One region of the Streptomyces sp. NPDC050743 genome, then DNA from elsewhere that is predicted to be linked to it. Evidence: riboswitches for the same ligand, from Rfam matches in the RefSeq annotation. Region 1 holds a riboswitch; each other region holds the start of a gene.
The links. Region 1 has a riboswitch for cyclic di-AMP ahead of ACIBJF_RS35215 (C40 family peptidase). Riboswitches for the same ligand answer to the same signal wherever they lie in the genome.
Positions count from the first base shown of each region.

Region 2: another riboswitch for cyclic di-AMP. It lies ahead of ACIBJF_RS19470 (transglycosylase SLT domain-containing protein); the one in region 1 lies ahead of ACIBJF_RS35215 (C40 family peptidase).
Region 3: another riboswitch for cyclic di-AMP. It lies ahead of ACIBJF_RS25565 (NlpC/P60 family protein); the one in region 1 lies ahead of ACIBJF_RS35215 (C40 family peptidase).

Region 1 covers NZ_JBITGJ010000054.1:14,704-20,332, reverse strand. The annotation lists gene ACIBJF_RS35225 (ATP-dependent Clp protease proteolytic subunit) at 67-702, shown strand; gene ACIBJF_RS35220 (hypothetical protein) at 710-1,015, shown strand; cyclic di-AMP (ydaO/yuaA leader) riboswitch at 1,366-1,587, shown strand; gene ACIBJF_RS35215 (C40 family peptidase) at 1,591-2,064, shown strand; gene ACIBJF_RS35210 (ATP-binding protein) at 2,851-3,309, opposite strand; gene ACIBJF_RS35205 (helix-turn-helix domain-containing protein) at 3,524-4,384, shown strand; gene ACIBJF_RS35200 (DUF397 domain-containing protein) at 4,394-4,615, shown strand; gene ACIBJF_RS35195 (8-amino-7-oxononanoate synthase) at 4,676-5,629, opposite strand, start outside.
Region 2 covers NZ_JBITGJ010000018.1:29,931-35,559, forward strand. The annotation lists gene ACIBJF_RS19460 (outer membrane lipoprotein carrier protein LolA) at 1-148, opposite strand, end outside; gene ACIBJF_RS19465 (polyprenyl synthetase family protein) at 739-1,749, opposite strand; cyclic di-AMP (ydaO/yuaA leader) riboswitch at 2,338-2,519, shown strand; gene ACIBJF_RS19470 (transglycosylase SLT domain-containing protein) at 2,524-3,012, shown strand; gene ACIBJF_RS19475 (HAD family hydrolase) at 3,123-3,935, opposite strand; gene ACIBJF_RS19480 (FAD-dependent oxidoreductase) at 4,067-5,269, opposite strand; gene ACIBJF_RS19485 (ATP-grasp domain-containing protein) at 5,317-5,629, opposite strand, start outside.
Region 3 covers NZ_JBITGJ010000028.1:65,668-71,296, reverse strand. The annotation lists gene ACIBJF_RS25575 (peptidoglycan DD-metalloendopeptidase family protein) at 1-825, shown strand, start outside; gene pcrA (DNA helicase PcrA) at 885-3,377, opposite strand; cyclic di-AMP (ydaO/yuaA leader) riboswitch at 3,639-3,807, shown strand; gene ACIBJF_RS25565 (NlpC/P60 family protein) at 3,815-4,996, shown strand; gene ACIBJF_RS25560 (tellurite resistance/C4-dicarboxylate transporter family protein) at 5,265-5,629, shown strand, end outside.

The DNA of each region.
Region 1 (5,629 bases):
TACGTCCTGTACATTTTTTACAGAGCCGGGTCGCCGGAGGCCCGAGCCATGAGAAGGGGTGTGTCCATGTCCCGAACGTTCGCCCGTCATGTCCTGCCCGAGTTCACCGAGCGCACCAGCAGCGGAGCGCGCACGCTCGACCCCTACGGCAAGCTGTTCGAGGACCGGATCGTCTTCCTCGGGACCGCGCTGGACGACGCGGCCGCGAACGACGTGATGGCGCAGTTCATGTATCTCGAACACGCGGCCCCGGAGCGGGACATCACGCTGTACGTCAACTCCCCCGGCGGCTCGTTCAGCGCGCTGACGGCGGTCTACGACACGATGCGCTACGTCAGTTGCGACGTGGCGACCTACTGCCTGGGCCAGGCCGCCTCGCACGCCGCCCTGCTGCTCGCGGCCGGCACGCCGGGCAAGCGGTTCACCCTCCCCGGCGCACGCGTGGTCCTCTCCCAGCCCCAGCTCGCCGAGCCGGTGGAGGGCCAGCCCAGCGATCTGCTCATCCAGGCCGAGGAGTTGGCCCGGGTCCGCGCGCTGACGGAGGAGATGCTGGTACGGCACACCGGGCGCACGGCCGAACGGGTGCGCCGCGACCTGGAGCGGGACTTGGTCCTGGACGCTCCTGGGGCGGTCGCCTACGGCCTGGTGGACGCCGTCGTGCCCAGCAGGCGGAGCACCCCCGGCGCACCGGACGCGAGGTGAGCCGCCGATGCTGCCGGACCTGCCGCCGCTGCCCGCACTGACGCATGCCGAGGGCGACCTGATCGACCGTTACCTGGAGGCCGCCGACCTGCTGGGCCGCGCCAACCCCGCCCACGGCGGGGACACCTATCGCGGGCTGCGTGCCGCCCAGGCCCTGGTGCGCAAGGCCGCAGAGCTGCGGGACGCCCTCGCGTTGATGCACCAGCGAGGCGAGACGGAGCTGCACGGGCACACGCTGGCACGGGCCTTGCGGGTCCTGGACGGTGAACGCCGTACCGCGCGCGTCGCGCTCCCGCCCGACGGCGTCGGCTGATCCGCACGCCGGACGAGCCGGCCGGGGCCCGGTCGTCGACCGCTACCGCTCGGGCGGGACTTAAAACGGCCCGAATGGCGTACCGCTGTCCGGTGTATATCCGGGTCGTTCTGCGGGCCTTCCGACTTGCGCTCCAGACCGGCGCGTCGTTCGCCGGAGAGCGCGTCGCCCCAGGTCCGGGGCTACGCACGGAATGTGACGATGCCTCGAACAGCACCCGCTCCACCCGAACGGGTGAGTGGTGAGTAACACCACAAATCCCCGAATGCATTGGGATTTTCGCATCGGTGTGGGCGAAGATCCCGTCCGACGACAAGCCCCCGCCGCCGCGGCGGGGCGGTCCGGGCGGACGCCGAGTCCTGCCGCCGCCCGGATGACCGGTCGACAGGAGTGGATCGGCAGGAGTGGAGGACCCAGGCAAGACGGGTCGCGGGAACGGATGTTCGTCTGCTCGTCGCAGACGGCCTGAGGTTCCGCGCAGCCCTTGGGGTGAAGCCGCGGCAACGCGGCCGGGCACCTTCGCCAGCCCGAATCCGACAGGTCATCCTTCACAGGCGGCTGACGAAGGGTTGCGCATGACTGCGCTCAATCGTGTCCCGTCGCTCATGGCCCGGGCCGGTACGGCCTCGGCCCTCACCCTCGCCGCCGTGGGCGGCTCGATCGTGGTCCCCGGCCTCGCCCCCGATGCCTCGGCCGCAACGCTCGCCACAAAGGCACTGAAGGTCGCGGCCGCCAAGAAGGGCGCGCCGTACCGGTGGGGGGCCACCGGGCCGCGCAGTTTCGACTGCTCGGGGCTGACCCTCTACTCGTTCAAGAAGGCGGGCAAGATCCTGCCACGTACCGCCGCTGCGCAGTACAACAGGACGCACCACATCTCCGCCGGCCGTCGCCGGGCCGGTGACCTGGTGTTCTTCCACTATGGCTCCTACGTCTACCACGTCGGCATCTACGCCGGGCACGGGAAGATCTGGCACGCGCCGAGGACCGGGGACGTGGTGCGGCTCCAGAAGATCTGGACGAGGAGCGTCTGGTACGGCCGGGTCAACTGACCCGGTCCTGCGCGGCGGGGTCGGCTGACCGATTCGGGGCCTGTCACGGCAGGTCGGCTGACCCCCTGTCAGAGCGGAGCGGCTCCAGCAGCGGGGCCGCCCCGAGCGCCCTCAGCGCCACCCCGGTGCCCGCCTGGAGCCCACGGGCGGCCCGGGGTCGGTGTAGGGCGCGGCATCGGGCGGCGCTGCGAGGAGCCTGCGCCGGACCGGTGCGGCCCTCGACGGCTGAAGCGCTCCCCAACCTCGTCTAGGCCACGACACGCCGCGCCGGGCGCGCGGACAGACCTGCCGGGTGCCGACGAGCGGCTCCGATGGCGGCGCCTTTCCCGTCGCCTGCCGCGCGGTGGCCCGGCGGCCCGGTCTTTTCGTCCAAGTCCCGACACGCCGCAGATGGGGCCGCGACGTCCGGCGCCCGAAGCGGACGGAACCACACCGGCCGCCCAGGCCGTCCGGGCCGTGCGATCACAGAAGCCCGAGCCCCGCCCAGGCAGACATCCCGGCCCCGCACCGGAGAACGCACACGGCCACCACCTCCCAGCCCGTCGGCCTCGGCCCCTCACTCACCGGCCACTCGCGCCCGCACCGACGTCCCCGAGCCCCTCGTCACCGGGTGCCCGACGTCCCCCACGTTCATCCCCGTACCCGATCTCCCCGCCCGTCGCCCCGTACGCGCGCCCCTTGCCGGCGAGCGCTCATCCCCCGCACCCAACGCCCCGATCGGTCGCCTACGGCCCCGAGGAGTAGTGCCCCGGAGAGAAGTCGTCCCACCAGCCCCACCCCGGAGGGCTACGGTTCCTGTTGGCCCCCCGCCGGGACCGGTTCCGCCGGGACGATCCAGGGGAGTTCGATGGAGACCGTCTTGCCGCCCTCGCGGGTGGGACGGACGCGGAGTTTGCCGCCGCACTCCGCGGTGAGCCAGCGGATGATGACCATGCCGCGGCCGTTGTCCTGCTGGACGGCGGCGGGCAGTCTCTTCGGAAAGCGTGGGTGACTGTCCGTGACGCCGATGCGGAGGTGTTCGTCGCGGTCCAGGACGATGTCAACCGTGAAGGTGGGTGACTGACCGAAGGTGTGCTGTACGGCGTTGGTGGCGAGTTCGGAGACGATGAGCCGCACGGTGTCGGCCACGTCGGTGTCGGACGGCAGGCCCCACTCCGCGAGCGTGCCCACGACATACGTGCGGGCCGCGGAGACCGAGGCGGGATCGCTCGGCAGAGTGACGGATGCTTCCAGATGGTCTGCCATGGCGACGTCGTCCCTTTCCCACGGGACCGCGGTCCGACACGGAGCCGGATGGTTCGAGTACGGTCCCGGACTGGTGCTTGCTCGTCAGCCTGCCATCACGGGGCCGGTCACGGGGAGCGATCCACCAAGATATGCATATATCTGTCGCCCGAAGCGGTGAACTCTACGACGCGAGACCGTTTTGGGGCGGCTCGGAAGGAGTAAGGAGGAGCCCATGCAGAACGGGCCGGCAGTGCGCCGCCGCAAACTGGGCGCCGAACTGCGCACGCTGCGTACCGGTGCTGGGCTCACGAGCGGTGAGGCAGCCCGGCTGGTCGGCTGGCACCAGTCGAAGGTCAGCCGCATCGAGACCGGTGCCAGCGGCGTGAAACCAGCCGATGTGCGGTTACTTCTCGACGCCTACGAGGTGCGGGACGGGCAACTGCGCGAGTTGCTGATGATACTCGCGGGCTCCGAGGACACGAGCGACCGGCACCGCTGGTGGCACGCCTACCGCGGGGTGCTGCCTCCCACGTACCGGGACTTCATCAGCCTGGAGTCACAGGCCAGCACGATGCGCACCCTGGAGACCACGGTCGTACCCGGCCTGCTGCAGACGCCCGAGTACGCCCGCGCGGTGACCCGGGCGGTGGTGGCGGACCTGGACGAGGAAGGCCTGGACGCGCTGGTGGAGGTGCGGCTGGCCAGGCAGGACGTGCTCCGCGCCGACCCGCCGCTGAAGCTGAGCGCGGTGCTGGACGAGTCGGTGCTGCGGCGCGAGGTCGGCGGCCCCGAGGTGATGGCCCGGCAGCTGGAGCGGCTGATGGAGGCGGCCCGCCTGCCCCAAGTCCGGCTCCAGATATTGCCGTTCGGCGCCGGAGCTCATGTCGGCCTCACCGGAGCTTTCGTTATTTTCTCATTTACGAACACTTCTGATCTGGACGTCGTTGTTCTAGACCAGTTGACGAGTAGCCTCTACCTGGAGCGGAAAGAAGACCTCATGGCCTACGCGGAGGCCTTCGACACCCTTCGGATGCACGCCCTTTCACCCGAGGACACGTTGGACTACATCGCCGGGATAGGTGACGGCGCGTAAGGAGGCACCATGTCAGCCCTGCCTCGGAACGTCCCTGCCAGTACCGACCTGCACGACGTGCGCTGGCTGCGCAGCAGCTACAGCACGGGAGCCAACAACTGCGTGGAGACGGCCCGGCCGCGCTCCGGCCCCGGGGCCGGACTGCTCGCCGTGCGCGACTCCAAGAACCCGGCCGGACCCGCGCTGCTCTTCTCAGCAGGGAGCTGGGCCGGTTTCCTCACCGCCCTCTGACCCGAAGACCACCACCGACCACAGACGACCACGCGCGAAGCACGGCCGTGTCACGCCGACTCATGGTCGCGTTTCGCCGATCACCCGTACAGCGCGTTCGATCTCGGTCCCGGACAGGTCCGCGCGGGCGGTCAGCCGCAGCCGTGAGATGCCGTCGGGCACGGAGGGAGGGCGGAAACAGCCCACGGCCAGCCCCGCGGTACGGCAGTCGGCCGCCCAGCGCACCGCCTGTTCCGGGGACGGAGCCCGCACGGAGACCACCGCGGCGTCCGGACGCACCGCTTCCAGACCCGCGGCGGTCAGCCGTGCGTGCAGGTCCGCGGCGACCGCCCGGGCCCGTGCCGCGCGTTCGGGCTCGCGGACCAGCAGCCGCAGCGCGGCGAGCGCCGCGCCGGCCGCCGCCGGGGCCAGGCCCGTGTCGAAGATGAAGGTCCGGGCCGCGTTGACCAGATGGTCGATCACCCTGGCCGGGCCGAGCACCACACCGCCCTGGCTGCCGAGCGACTTGGACAGGGTGGCCGTGACCACCACGTCCGAGGCGCCCGCGAGGCCGGCCGCGTACGGCGCGCCCCGGCCGCCGTCGCCCAGCACCCCGAGCCCGTGCGCGTCGTCCACGACCAGCCCCGCGCCGTGCTCCCGGCACGCCTCGGCGAGCCCGGCCAGCGGCGCCCGGTCGCCGTCCACCGAGAACACGGTGTCGGACACGACGATCGCCGGCCCCTGACGGGTGGCCAGCACCTTGCGCACCGCCTCGGGGTCGGCGTGTCCCACGACCTGCCTCTCGCCCCGGGCGAGCCGGCAGCCGTCGATGAGGGAGGCGTGGTTGCCCGCGTCGGAGACGATCAGCGAGCCGTGCGGCCCGAGCGCGGTGACCGCGGCCAGGTTGGCGGCGTAACCGGAGGAGAAGACCAGCGCCGCCTCGAAGCCGCAGAAGGCGGCCAGCTCGCGCTCCAGCTCGGTGTGCAGTTCGGTGGTGCCGGTGACGAGCCGGGAGCCGGTGGACCCGCCGCCCCA
Region 2 (5,629 bases), on a different contig from region 1:
CGGCGAGCGCCGGGACCAGACCGATCGTGGCCGCCGCGACCCCCACCACGGCGACCGGGACCGCGTAACGGGCCGCCCTGCGGTGCCCGGCGTTTCGCTCAGCGCCCCCCGCGGCGTCCACTGCGTCGTCGGATTCGTACGGTGCCATGTGTGCCTTACCTCCGTCGTCGGCGGCGGCTGTTCTCACGCTGGTCCACCTGAGCCGCCATTCTCACCCGAATCGGTGAGGATTGGTGATTTCCGTGGTTTCCATCTCACCAAATCGGCCGTGAGGAAGCGTCAGACCTCGGAGCCAACTCCGCGTACGCCTGCGGTATGACACGCCGGGGCGGGAACTCCGCCGACCCGTAGGGGTCGCGCCGGAGCGGAGGGGGCGGTACGGGGGCGCGAGGGGTGTACGGACGCGCGGGCGTACGGGTCGCACGAGCCCGTGCCGGGTCGCTCGGCTGTAGCGCGGCGTGGCGGGCGACCCCGAAGCGCGGCGTGACGTACGGCTGCGGCGCGGCGCGTCGCGATGGACGGACAGACGGAAGCCTGCCGCCACGTACAGCTCAAGCACGGCGCGACAGACGGCCGGAGCCGCGCCGGGTCGCACGGCCCGAACGCGGCGAGGCACACGGCGTCGGCAGCATGGCGCGACGTACGGCCGAAGACGTGCAACCGGCGCGGCGGACAGCCGTAAGCGTGCCATGGTGGCCGCCGGAGGCTGGGCGGGGCGTGGTGGGGCAGGCGGCCGGGTCAGCCGGCGCGGTGGACCACCGCGTCGCACAGCTGCATCAGCGCGGCCTTGGCGTCGCACTCCCGCAGCGGCGCCAGCGCGGCGCGGGCCTCCTCCGCGTACCGGATGGTGTCCCGGCGGGCCTGCTCCAGCGCGGGGTGGCCGCGCAGCGCGGCCAGCGCCTCGGCGTGCCGGGCGTCGTCGCTGAGGTCGGAGTCGAGCAGCTCGCACAGCGCAATGTCCTCGGCCAGGCCGAGGCGGGCGGCGCGCTCGCGCAGCCGGAGCACGGGCAGCGTCGGGATGCCCTCGCGCAGGTCGGTGCCCGGGGTCTTGCCGGACTCGTGCGAGTCGGAGGCGATGTCCAGGACGTCGTCGGCGAGCTGGAAGGCGACCCCGAGCCGCTCGCCGTACTGGGTGAGCACGTCGACGACCGTCTCGTCGGCGCCGGACATCATCGCGCCGAACCGGCACGACACCGCCACCAGCGAGCCCGTCTTGCCGCCGAGCACGTCCAGGTAGTGCTCGACCGGGTCGCGGCCGTCGGAGGGGCCGGCGGTCTCCAGGATCTGACCCGTGACCAGCCGCTCGAAGGCCAGGGCCTGCACCCGGACCGCCTCGGGGCCGAGGTCGGCGAGGATCTGGGAGGCGCGGGCGAAGAGGAAGTCGCCGGTGAGGACCGCGACCGAGTTGCCCCAGCGGGTGTTGGCGCTGTCCACGCCGCGCCGTACGGCCGCCTCGTCCATGACGTCGTCGTGGTACAGCGTGGCCAGGTGGGTCAGCTCCACGACCACGGCCGAGGGCACGACGCCCGGCGCGTAGGGGTCGCCGAACTGGGCCGCGAGCATCACGAGCAGCGGCCTGAACCGCTTCCCGCCGGCTCGTACGAGGTGCTGCGCGGCCTCCGTGATGAACGGGACCTCGCTCTTGGTGGCCTCGAGCAAGCCTTCCTCGACAGCCGCCAATCCGGCCTGGACATCGGCTTCCAGAGCCTGGTCCCGCACGCTCAGCCCGAACGGCCCGACGACGGTCACGAGGGGTCTCCTGTCTGCTGGTGTCTGCTGGCGATTACACGGTTTGTCGATAGGTCGCTGCCATCACTCAACTCAGCGTATCCGGTCCTGTTTCGATCACCGATAGCGCCCACCGGTCCAGCCTGGGTGGTATCGGATCACGACCGGTATGTTTTTGATCAAGTGATAAGAGCGGACATTTATCGACTTAACAGGAACCCGAACGCTTTGTCGCGAGCCGAGGGGGCGAGCGGAGTAATGCCTACGCCCAAGACAACGACAGACGGCTCGTCACGGGTTCCGCGACAGGCTCCGCCACGGGTTCCATCACCCACCCGATCCACCCGAACCCCTCATGTCCGATTTGAAATACTTTGTTATTTCGTGAATTGGGTCACGCTGGACCTGCGGCCCCCAGGAGCCCGTCAGGCCACCTCCACCCTTGCCGCGTCGGCGAGTTGAGGGTTGGCAACTGCAAAGGATCAAGTACCCTATATGCCACAGATCAAGGTCAAATAGTACGTAGTGTGCATCCGCTTCTTGTTCCCGACATGTGCTCTCGCATACGTTCCGGGCCGTCGGGCGGACGCTGAGTCCTGCCGCCGCCCGCGTGACCCATCGACGAACTCATTCGTACGGCAGGAGCGGGGGACCCAGGTAAGTCGCCGGGCCGGTCGGCACACGTCGCACCGGAACGGCTCGGGGTGAAGCCATGCCTTCTCGGGAAGGCGCGGCCGGGCACCTCCCCGCCCGAACCCGACAGCTCACCTCGCAGGCGACGGAGAGGACTTTCCCATGTCTGCTGCCGCCAAGCACCGCCGCCCGCGCAACAACCGCCTGGTCCGCGCCCTCACGGTCGCCGGCACCGGCGCCGCCGTCCTCACCCTCTCGCTCATCGGCGCCACCAGCGCCTCCGCGGCCACCGGCACGACCTCCAAGGCTGCCTCCACCGCCACCGCGTACCCGAACAACCTCGACGGCTGGATCCGCGAGTCTCTCGCGATCATGGCCCAGAAGGGCATTCCGGGCACTTACCACGGCATCTACCGCAACATCATCCGGGAGTACTCCGGCAACCCGAAGGCCATCAACCTCTGGGACTCCAACGCGGCCAAGGGCATCCCGTCCAAGGGGCTGCTCCAGGTGATCGACCCGACCTTCAAGGCGTACGACGTGGCCGGCACCTCCTTCGACCCCTACGACCCGGTTGCCAACATCACCGCGGCCTGCAACTACGCAGCCGCCCGGTACGGCTCGATCGACAACGTGTACAGCGCGTACTGACGGTCCCGCCGACCGGCACGGCAGCGGCCGCCCGGTGTGCCCTCACCTGACGGAGGGGCACACCGGGCGGCCGTCGCTCCTTCCGGGGCGGCCGTGTACTGATGTGCCGGTCAGTCGGTCGGGAACAGTCTTTCGAGGACGACGGCGACGCCGTCGTCCTCGTTCGACAGGGTGATCTCGTCGGCCACCGCCTTCAGTTCGGGATGCGCGCCGGCCATGGCGACCCCGCGCCCCGCCCAGTCGAACATCGGGATGTCGTTGGGCATGTCACCGAACGCCAGCGCCGCCTCCGCCGCGATCCCGAGCCGCTCGGCGGCCAGCGCGAGACCGGTCGCCTTGGTCACCCCCGACGGCTGGAGCTCCACGGTCCCCGGCCCGGACATGGTGACCGTCGCCAGGTCGCCCACCACCCCGCGCGCCGTGTCCGCCAACTCGTCGTCGGACAGCTCGGCATGGCGCAGCAGCACCTTGCTGATGGGCGCGCACCACAGATCGTCGCGCCGGTCGACCCGCACCACGGGCAGGGTCGGGTGCGGCATCCGGTAGCCGGGCTCGATGAGCGTGCGCCCGTCGACCCCGTCCTGGTCCACGGCCGCGTGCACCTGCCCCACCTCGGCCTCGATCTTGCCGAGCGCGGTCTCGGCCAGCTCCCGGTCCAGCCGGACCGACCACAGCAGGCGGCCGGTCCCGGCGTCGTAGACCTGTGCGCCCTGCCCGCACACCGCGAGCCCCGTGCAGCCGAGGTGCGCGAGGAGCTGCCGTACCCGCGGGGCCGGGCGGCCCGTCACCACCAGGTGCCGGGCGCCGGCCCGCGCCACCCGCGCGAGTGCGGCGAGCGACCGGTCGGAGACGGTGTCGTCGCCGCGCAGCAGCGTTCCGTCCAGGTCGGTGGCGATCAGTGCATATGCGGGGGAGGCTGCCATGATCAGAGAATACGGATACCGGGCCCCACCGACTCACCTTGTCGTCCCGCGCACTTACGTACTGTTCCACCCCAAGTAGTGCCCTCCGACTCCATGTTGATGACGGGACTCGGCACGGGCGGTCGGCGGCTTCAGCCGTGGGCCGACGCCAGGTGTTTCGTCAGGCGCGGCGAGGCGAACTCCGTGCCGCAGACGAAGCGCATCACCGGGCCGTACGACGACGCCGCCGGCAGGCCGGTGAAGTACAGGCCCGGAACGGACGAGACATACCCGGGTCCGAGTTTCGGCGTGCCGCGGCTCACCGCGAGCCGGGTACGCAACTCGTGGCCGAGGAAGTCCATCGCCGCGATGTCGACGCGGTAGCCGGTGGCGGCGATGACGTGGTCGGCGGCGAGCCGCTCGGTGTGCCCGCCATGGGTGCGGACGGTGAGGACGGGGCTGCCGTCCCGTGCCTCCGCGCTCACGACCCGCTCCACCTCCTGCACCTGCACCGCACTCTCGAAGCGCTCGCGCAGCCACCAGGCGCCGAGCGGTCCGAGGACCCGGCGGACCAGGAAGTGACGGGTGGCCTCGGGCAGGTAGCGGTAGGGGTGCGGGTAGTAGCTGAAGGCCCACAGCGACCATGCGCGGCCGAACGGGGACTCGGGGCGCAGCTTCGGCTGCTTCCAGGGCGGCGCGCCGAAGGCGACCCTGCCGCGGCCGCGCGCGACGACACGCACGCGTGCCCCCGCCTCGGCGGCGAGCGCCGCCGTCTCCAGCGCGGACTGGCCGGCGCCGACCACGATCAGTTCCTTGCCGGCGAAACGGCTCAGGTCGTGGTGCTGGGAGCTGTGCGAGACCGGGCCGGTGGGCGCCGGTCCGTCGGCCGCGGCTGCCGCGAGCTCCGCCGGCAGGTGCGCCAGGCCCGACAGGCCGGTGGCGACGACGACCGCGCGCGCGGTGAACATCTCCCCCGAGTCCAGCTTCAGCTCGAAGCCGCCGCTCTTGTCGCGGTCCACGGAGACGACCCGCACCCGCTCCAGGTCGGGGACGAGCTTGTGCTGGAACCACTCGCCGTAGGCGATGAACGTCTCCACCGGGATGATGTCCTCGTCGGTCACCAGGCGGCGGATCCCGGCCGCGTCGCAGTAGTCGGCGAGGGTGTGGCCGGGCTGCGGGCAGTCGAGGTTCGAGGCGGCGGGCGTGGACTTCAGGAGCATGCCCTCGGGCATGTGGTCGCGCCAGCTGACCATGGGGTCGCCGAAGACGCGGACGGGGATACCGCGCGCCCGCAGATGGGCGGCGGTGGACAGGCCGAACGGCCCGGCCCCGATGACTGCAACCGGTCGAGTCACGAAGTCCCTCCCCAGGACATGGTGAGCCACTTTTGGCGTGGCTTTGCCTACTTCGTGGAGGTGCCGCTGCCGCGGCGGTTGGTCCGCCACAGCTGATACAGGTGCTTCGCGCCCGGGCGCACGAAGCGGGCGAGCATCGTGAGGAACGGCAGCGGGTCGTCACCCGCGAGCCAGGCCAGCTCCGTCCCGCTCGCCTTCGCCGGCGCGTGCGGCGTCGTGTAGCCGCTGCGGCGGTAGGCGAGGAGGGCGGGAAGGTCGATGTTCTCCACGATGTAGCGGTGGCCGGCGCGCTGTTCCCCCTCCGGAACGGGGCGGCCGGTCAGGTTCAGGTGCATGGCGCGTACGACGTCCACTCCCGAC
Region 3 (5,629 bases), on a different contig from region 1:
GTCACCACGGGTGAACGGCCCGCCGCCGAGTTGCTGGACGACCAGGAAGAGGCCGCGCCGGAGCCGCGTGCCGGCTCGCGCAGCGCCGCGCGCTCCCGTCGTCGTACGACCGCCAAGCGCTCCGCGCTGCTGACCGTCGCCGTGCCCTCGGCCTGTGTGATGGGCGTCGCCGGGATCGCCGCCGCCTCGGTCGGCGCGCTGACCGACGACGGCCAGAACACCACGGCCTCCGCCCCGGACACGCACACGGTCAAGGCCTCGGTCGCCAACAGCAAGCTGGACACCCAGCTCAACACCCTGTCCGCCGGTGCCCACGACTTCGCCGACCGGGCGAGCCGTACGCAGGAGCGGATCGACCTCAAGAACCAGCAGGAGCTGGAGAAGAAGAAGGCCGCCGCGGCGGCCGCGCTCAAGGAACGGCTGCGCCCCAAGTTCGTGCTGCCGGTCACGCAGAAGGGTCTCAGCGCCTACTTCGGCCAGGCCGGGGTGAACTGGATGTCCGTGCACACCGGCATCGACTTCCCGGTGTCGTACGGCACCACGGTGATGGCCGCGACCGACGGCGTCGTCTCCACCAAGTGGAACAGCGCCTACGGCAACATGATGATCGTGACGGCGAAGGACGGCACGCAGACCTGGTACTGCCATCTGTCCAGCTACCGCGTCCCCGCCGGGACATACGTCAAGGCCGGCCAGCCGATCGCCTACTCCGGCAACTCCGGCAACTCCACCGGTCCGCACCTGCACTTCGAGGTACGGCCCGCGGGCGGGGCGGCCATAGACCCGCTGCCGTGGCTGCGGAGCCACGGGCTCGACCCGACGTAGGGATCCCCCGCAGGAATTCCGAAGGGGGCCCTCGCCGTGCGGCGAGGGCCCCCTTCGGCTTACAGCTTCTCCACCGGCGCGTACCGCAGCAGCAGCCGCTTCGGCTTGGCGTCGCCGAAGTCGATCGTCGCCTCCGCGTTCGCCCCTGTGCCCTTCACGGCGACGACCGTGCCGAGCCCGAACTGGTCGTGGGTGACCCGGTCCCCGACGGCCAGGGCGACCACCGGCTTCTCCGTGGTGCGCCGCGTGGCGAACCCGGAGGCGCCCGACGCCGCGGAACGCGAGCGGGTCGAGGACAGCGAGGCCGCGATCCCGGCGACGGGTCCGGAGGACGCCGACGCCGTCCCTCCCGTCCGCTTCCAGTCCACATGGGTGGCCGGGATCTCCTCCAGGAAGCGGGAGGGCGGGTTGTACGACGGCTGGCCCCAGGCGCTGCGCATCGCCGACCGCGTGAGGTAGAGCCGCTCCCGCGCGCGCGTGATGCCGACGTACGCCAGCCGCCGCTCCTCCTCCAGCTCCTTGGTCTGGCCGAGGGCGCGCATGTGCGGGAAGACGCCGTCCTCCATGCCGGTGAGGAAGACGACCGGGAACTCCAGGCCCTTGGCGGTGTGCAGGGTCATCAGGGTGATGACGCCGGAGCCTTCCTCGTCCTCGTCGGGGATCTGGTCGGAGTCGGCGACCAGGGCGACCTGCTCCAGGAAGTCCGCGAGCGTGCCGGCCTCTCCCTCGCCGCGCTCCTGCTCGAACTCCAGGGCCACCGCCGCGAGTTCCTGGAGGTTCTCAATGCGGGTCTCGTCCTGCGGGTCGGTGGAGGCCTGCAACTCGGCCAGATAGCCGGTGCGTTCCAGCACGGCCTCCAGGACGGTCGCGGGGCCCGCGCCGGACTCGACGATGGTGCGCAGGTCCTCCATCAGCGTGTTGAACCGCTTGACGGCGTTGGTGGAGCGCGCGGCCATGCCGTACGCCTCGTCCACGCGCTTGAGCGCCTGCGGGAAGCTGATCTTCTCGCGCTGGGCGAGGGCGTCGATCATCGCCTCGGCGCGCTCGCCGATGCCCCGCTTGGGCACGTTGAGGATGCGCCGCAGCGGCACCGAGTCCTCGGGGTTGGCGAGAACGCGCAGGTAGGCCAGGACGTCCCGGACCTCCTTGCGCTCGTAGAAGCGGACTCCGCCGACGACCTTGTAGGGCAGGCCGACGCGGATGAAGACCTCTTCGAAGACACGGGACTGGGCGTTGGTGCGGTAGAAGACGGCGACGTCGCCCGCCTTGGCCTCGCCCGCGTCGACGAGGCGGTCTATCTCGTCGGAGACGAACTGGGCCTCGTCGTGCTCCGTGTCGGCGACGTAGCCGGTGATCCGCGCGCCCTGGCCGGCGTTGGTCCACAGGTTCTTCGGGCGACGGGACTCGTTGCGCTCGATGACCGCGTTGGCGGCGGACAGGATGGTCTGCGTGGAGCGGTAGTTCTGCTCCAGGAGGATCGTCGTCGCGTTCGGGTAGTCCTCCTCGAACTGGAGGATGTTGCGGATCGTCGCGCCCCGGAAAGCGTAGATGGACTGGTCCGCGTCACCCACGACGCACAGTTCGGCGGGCGGCAGGTCGTGCTCGCCGGGCGGGATGTCGCCGTCCTCGGCGGAGCGCTCCGCGGTGCCGACGAGTTCCCGCACCAGCGCGTACTGGGCGTGGTTGGTGTCCTGGTACTCGTCGACCAGGACGTGCCGGAAGCGGCGGCGGTAGTGCTCGGCGACGTCCGGGAAGGCGCGCAGCAGGTTGACCGTCGTCATGATCAGGTCGTCGAAGTCGAGCGCGTTGGCCTCGCGCAGCCGCGACTGGTAGAGCGCGTAGGCCTGGGCGAGGGTCTTCTCGAAGCCGTCGGTGGCCTGGGCGGCGAAGTCCTCCTCGTCGATCAGCTCGTTCTTCAGGTTGCTGATCTTCGCGCTGAACGACTTCGGCGGGAAGCGCTTGGGGTCGAGGTCCAGGTCGCGGCAGACCAGGGCCATCAGGCGCTTGCTGTCGGCGGCGTCGTAGATCGAGAACGACGACGTGAAGCCGAGCTTCTTCGACTCGCGGCGCAGGATGCGCACGCACGCGCTGTGGAAGGTCATCACCCACATCGCGTTCGCGCGCGGGCCGACGAGCTGCTCGACGCGCTCCTTCATCTCGCCCGCGGCCTTGTTGGTGAAGGTGATCGCGAGGATCTGGCCCGGGTGCACGTGCCGCTCGGCGAGCAGGTGGGCGATGCGGTGGGTGAGCACACGGGTCTTGCCGGACCCTGCGCCGGCGACGATGAGCAGCGGGGAGCCGGCGTGCACCACCGCGGCGCGCTGATTGTCGTTCAGCCCCGTCAGCAGGGCCGCCGCGTCGAGGGCGGGGCGGGGGGCGCCGTCGCGGTAGTACGCGTCCCGGTCCGGCGGCACGTCGAACTTCCCGCCGAACAGATCGTCCGGAAGCGGCTCCGGAGCGTGATCGTCCTCGGGCGGCGGCGGGGGCTCCTCCTCGCGCCCGCGAGGGGCCTGGAGGTCCGCCAGGAAGCTGTCGTCAAAGAGGCTGCTCATCGCTCTCCGAGTCTAGGGCGCCCCACCGACAACCGGTCGCCGTCCCCGGAACATGGCCGGCCCGGAACGCGGCCGATCGTCACCGCCGAGTGGCCCGCGGCCTGCTCACACAGGGGAACCGTCCGATGACACAGGAGCGAAACCCGGCTCAGGTCACGAAAATGTATCGGACATATCACGCACCAACCTTCACAGGAGTCACACGAGTTGGCTAGCGTGCGTCCGGGCCGTACGACCCCTACCGGCGAACCTCGCCGGGCCGCGCGGCCTCCGCCGAGTCCGGCGCGCCGCAGGGCGCCCGGAGCCGGGGACCCACCGACCTTGGGGTGAATCGGCCGGCTCCCACCCGGGACGCCGTCGTAGGGCAACCCTTCCGAACCACCGCCCGAACCCGACAGCTAACCCGGTAGGCGGCCCATTGGAAGGAGTCGCCTCCCTTGGCGTCGCACCGCAAGCCGCGCCCCGGCGGGACCATCGGAACGGGCCTTCGCACCCCCGCCCTCGCCACCGCCGCCCTCACCTCCATGGCCGTGCTCTCGCAGACCGCAGAGGCCGCCCCCCGTACCGATCACGCAAAGCCGAGCCTGGAGGAGGTCGAGAAGAAGGTCGACGATCTCTACCGCCAGGCGGAGTCGGCGACCGAGAAGTACAACGCGGCCAAGGAGCGGACCGGTAAGCAGCGGGGCCGCGTCGACGCCCTGCGCGACGACCTCGCCCGGCGCACCGAACGCCTCAACAAGGCCCGCGAGGAGCTGGGCTCGTTCGCCGCGGCCCAGTACCGCACCGGCGCCGCCGCTCCCGACACGGCCACTTTCCTGCTGGCGAACGACCCGCAGGACTACTTCGACCAGACCCAGCTGATGAACCGGCTGACCTCGCGGGAGAAGCGCGCGGTCGACGACTACATCGGCGAGCAGGCCACGACCATGAAGAAGCGGCGGGAAGCCGCGCAGAGCCTGCAGACGCTGAGCGACTCACAACACGACCTGCAGACCGCCAAGTCCACCGTCCAGAAGAAGCTGGCGTCGGCCCGCGAGCTGCTGTCGCAGCTGAATGCCCAGGAGAAGGCGCGGCTGGCCGCCATCGAGCGGGAGAAGCAGCAGGAGGCGGCGCGCAAGGCGGCCGAGCTGGCGAAGCAGCAGGCGGCCCAGCAGCAGGCAGCTCAGCAGCAGGCCGACTCGTCGTCGTCCTCGTCCACGGGGTCCGGGTCCGGATCCGGATCGGGCTCGACGGGCTCCGACTCCACCACCAGCTCGTACGACACGAAGGCCGAGAAGGCGATCGCCTTCGCCCGCGCGCAGATCGGCAAGCCGTACGTGTGGGGCGCGACCGGGCCGGACTCCTACGACTGCTCGGGCCTCACCCAGGCCGCCTGGAAGGCCGCCGGCGTCACGCTTCCGCGCACCACGTACGACCAGGTCGATGCGGGCACCACGGTCTCGCTCGCCGACGCGCGGCCGGGCGACCTGATCTTCTTCTACGACGACATCAGCCACGTCGGCGTCTACATAGGCAACGGCATGATGATCCACGCCCCCAAGCCGGGCGCGTACGTCCGCGAGGAGTCCATCTACTACGGCGGAGAGTCGATCATCCACAGCGTGGTCCGCCCGGGCTGAGGGCCTGCCCCGGGCCGGGCGCGCCTCAGCTCTTGCGCGCTCCACGCGGGCGTGCCGGCGAATTGGACGTCCGCGTGGGCGCGTGCCTGGGTCTTGGGCCGCCACGCGCGCGTGCGGCCGTCCCTCCGCCCACACTCGGGTGAGCCCTTCCTCCGTCCAAGCGCGGGCTGCCCGCTCTTTCAGGCTCATGCACGCGTACCGGCGTTTTTGCTCTTCACGCGCGCGTGCCCTTCCGGGCAGGGCCGCCGCGGCTCCCTAGCATCGGCGCATGCCCGGCATCTCAGGTCTGCGCGTGTGGTGGGCGGGGCGGTCCCCCGCGGCCGGGGCCGCCGTGATGGCGACCGGCATCCTGTCGGTGGGGCTGCACATGACCGGCGACGAGGCGGTCTCCCGGGTGGCGCTGGCGCTGACGTGCGTCGCCTGGGCCGTGCTGGCCGCGGGGTTCGTACTGCGACTGGTCGGCGAGCGGCAACGCTGGGCGACCGAGGCGGAGAGGCCGGGCGCCCTCACCTCCGTCGCCGCGACCACGGTGCTCGGCACCCGGCTCTCGCCGCTGGGCCGGCAGCCCCTGGCCGAGGCGCTCCTGGCGCTCGCGGCGCTGCTCTGGCCGGTGCTGCTGTTCTTGGTCGTACG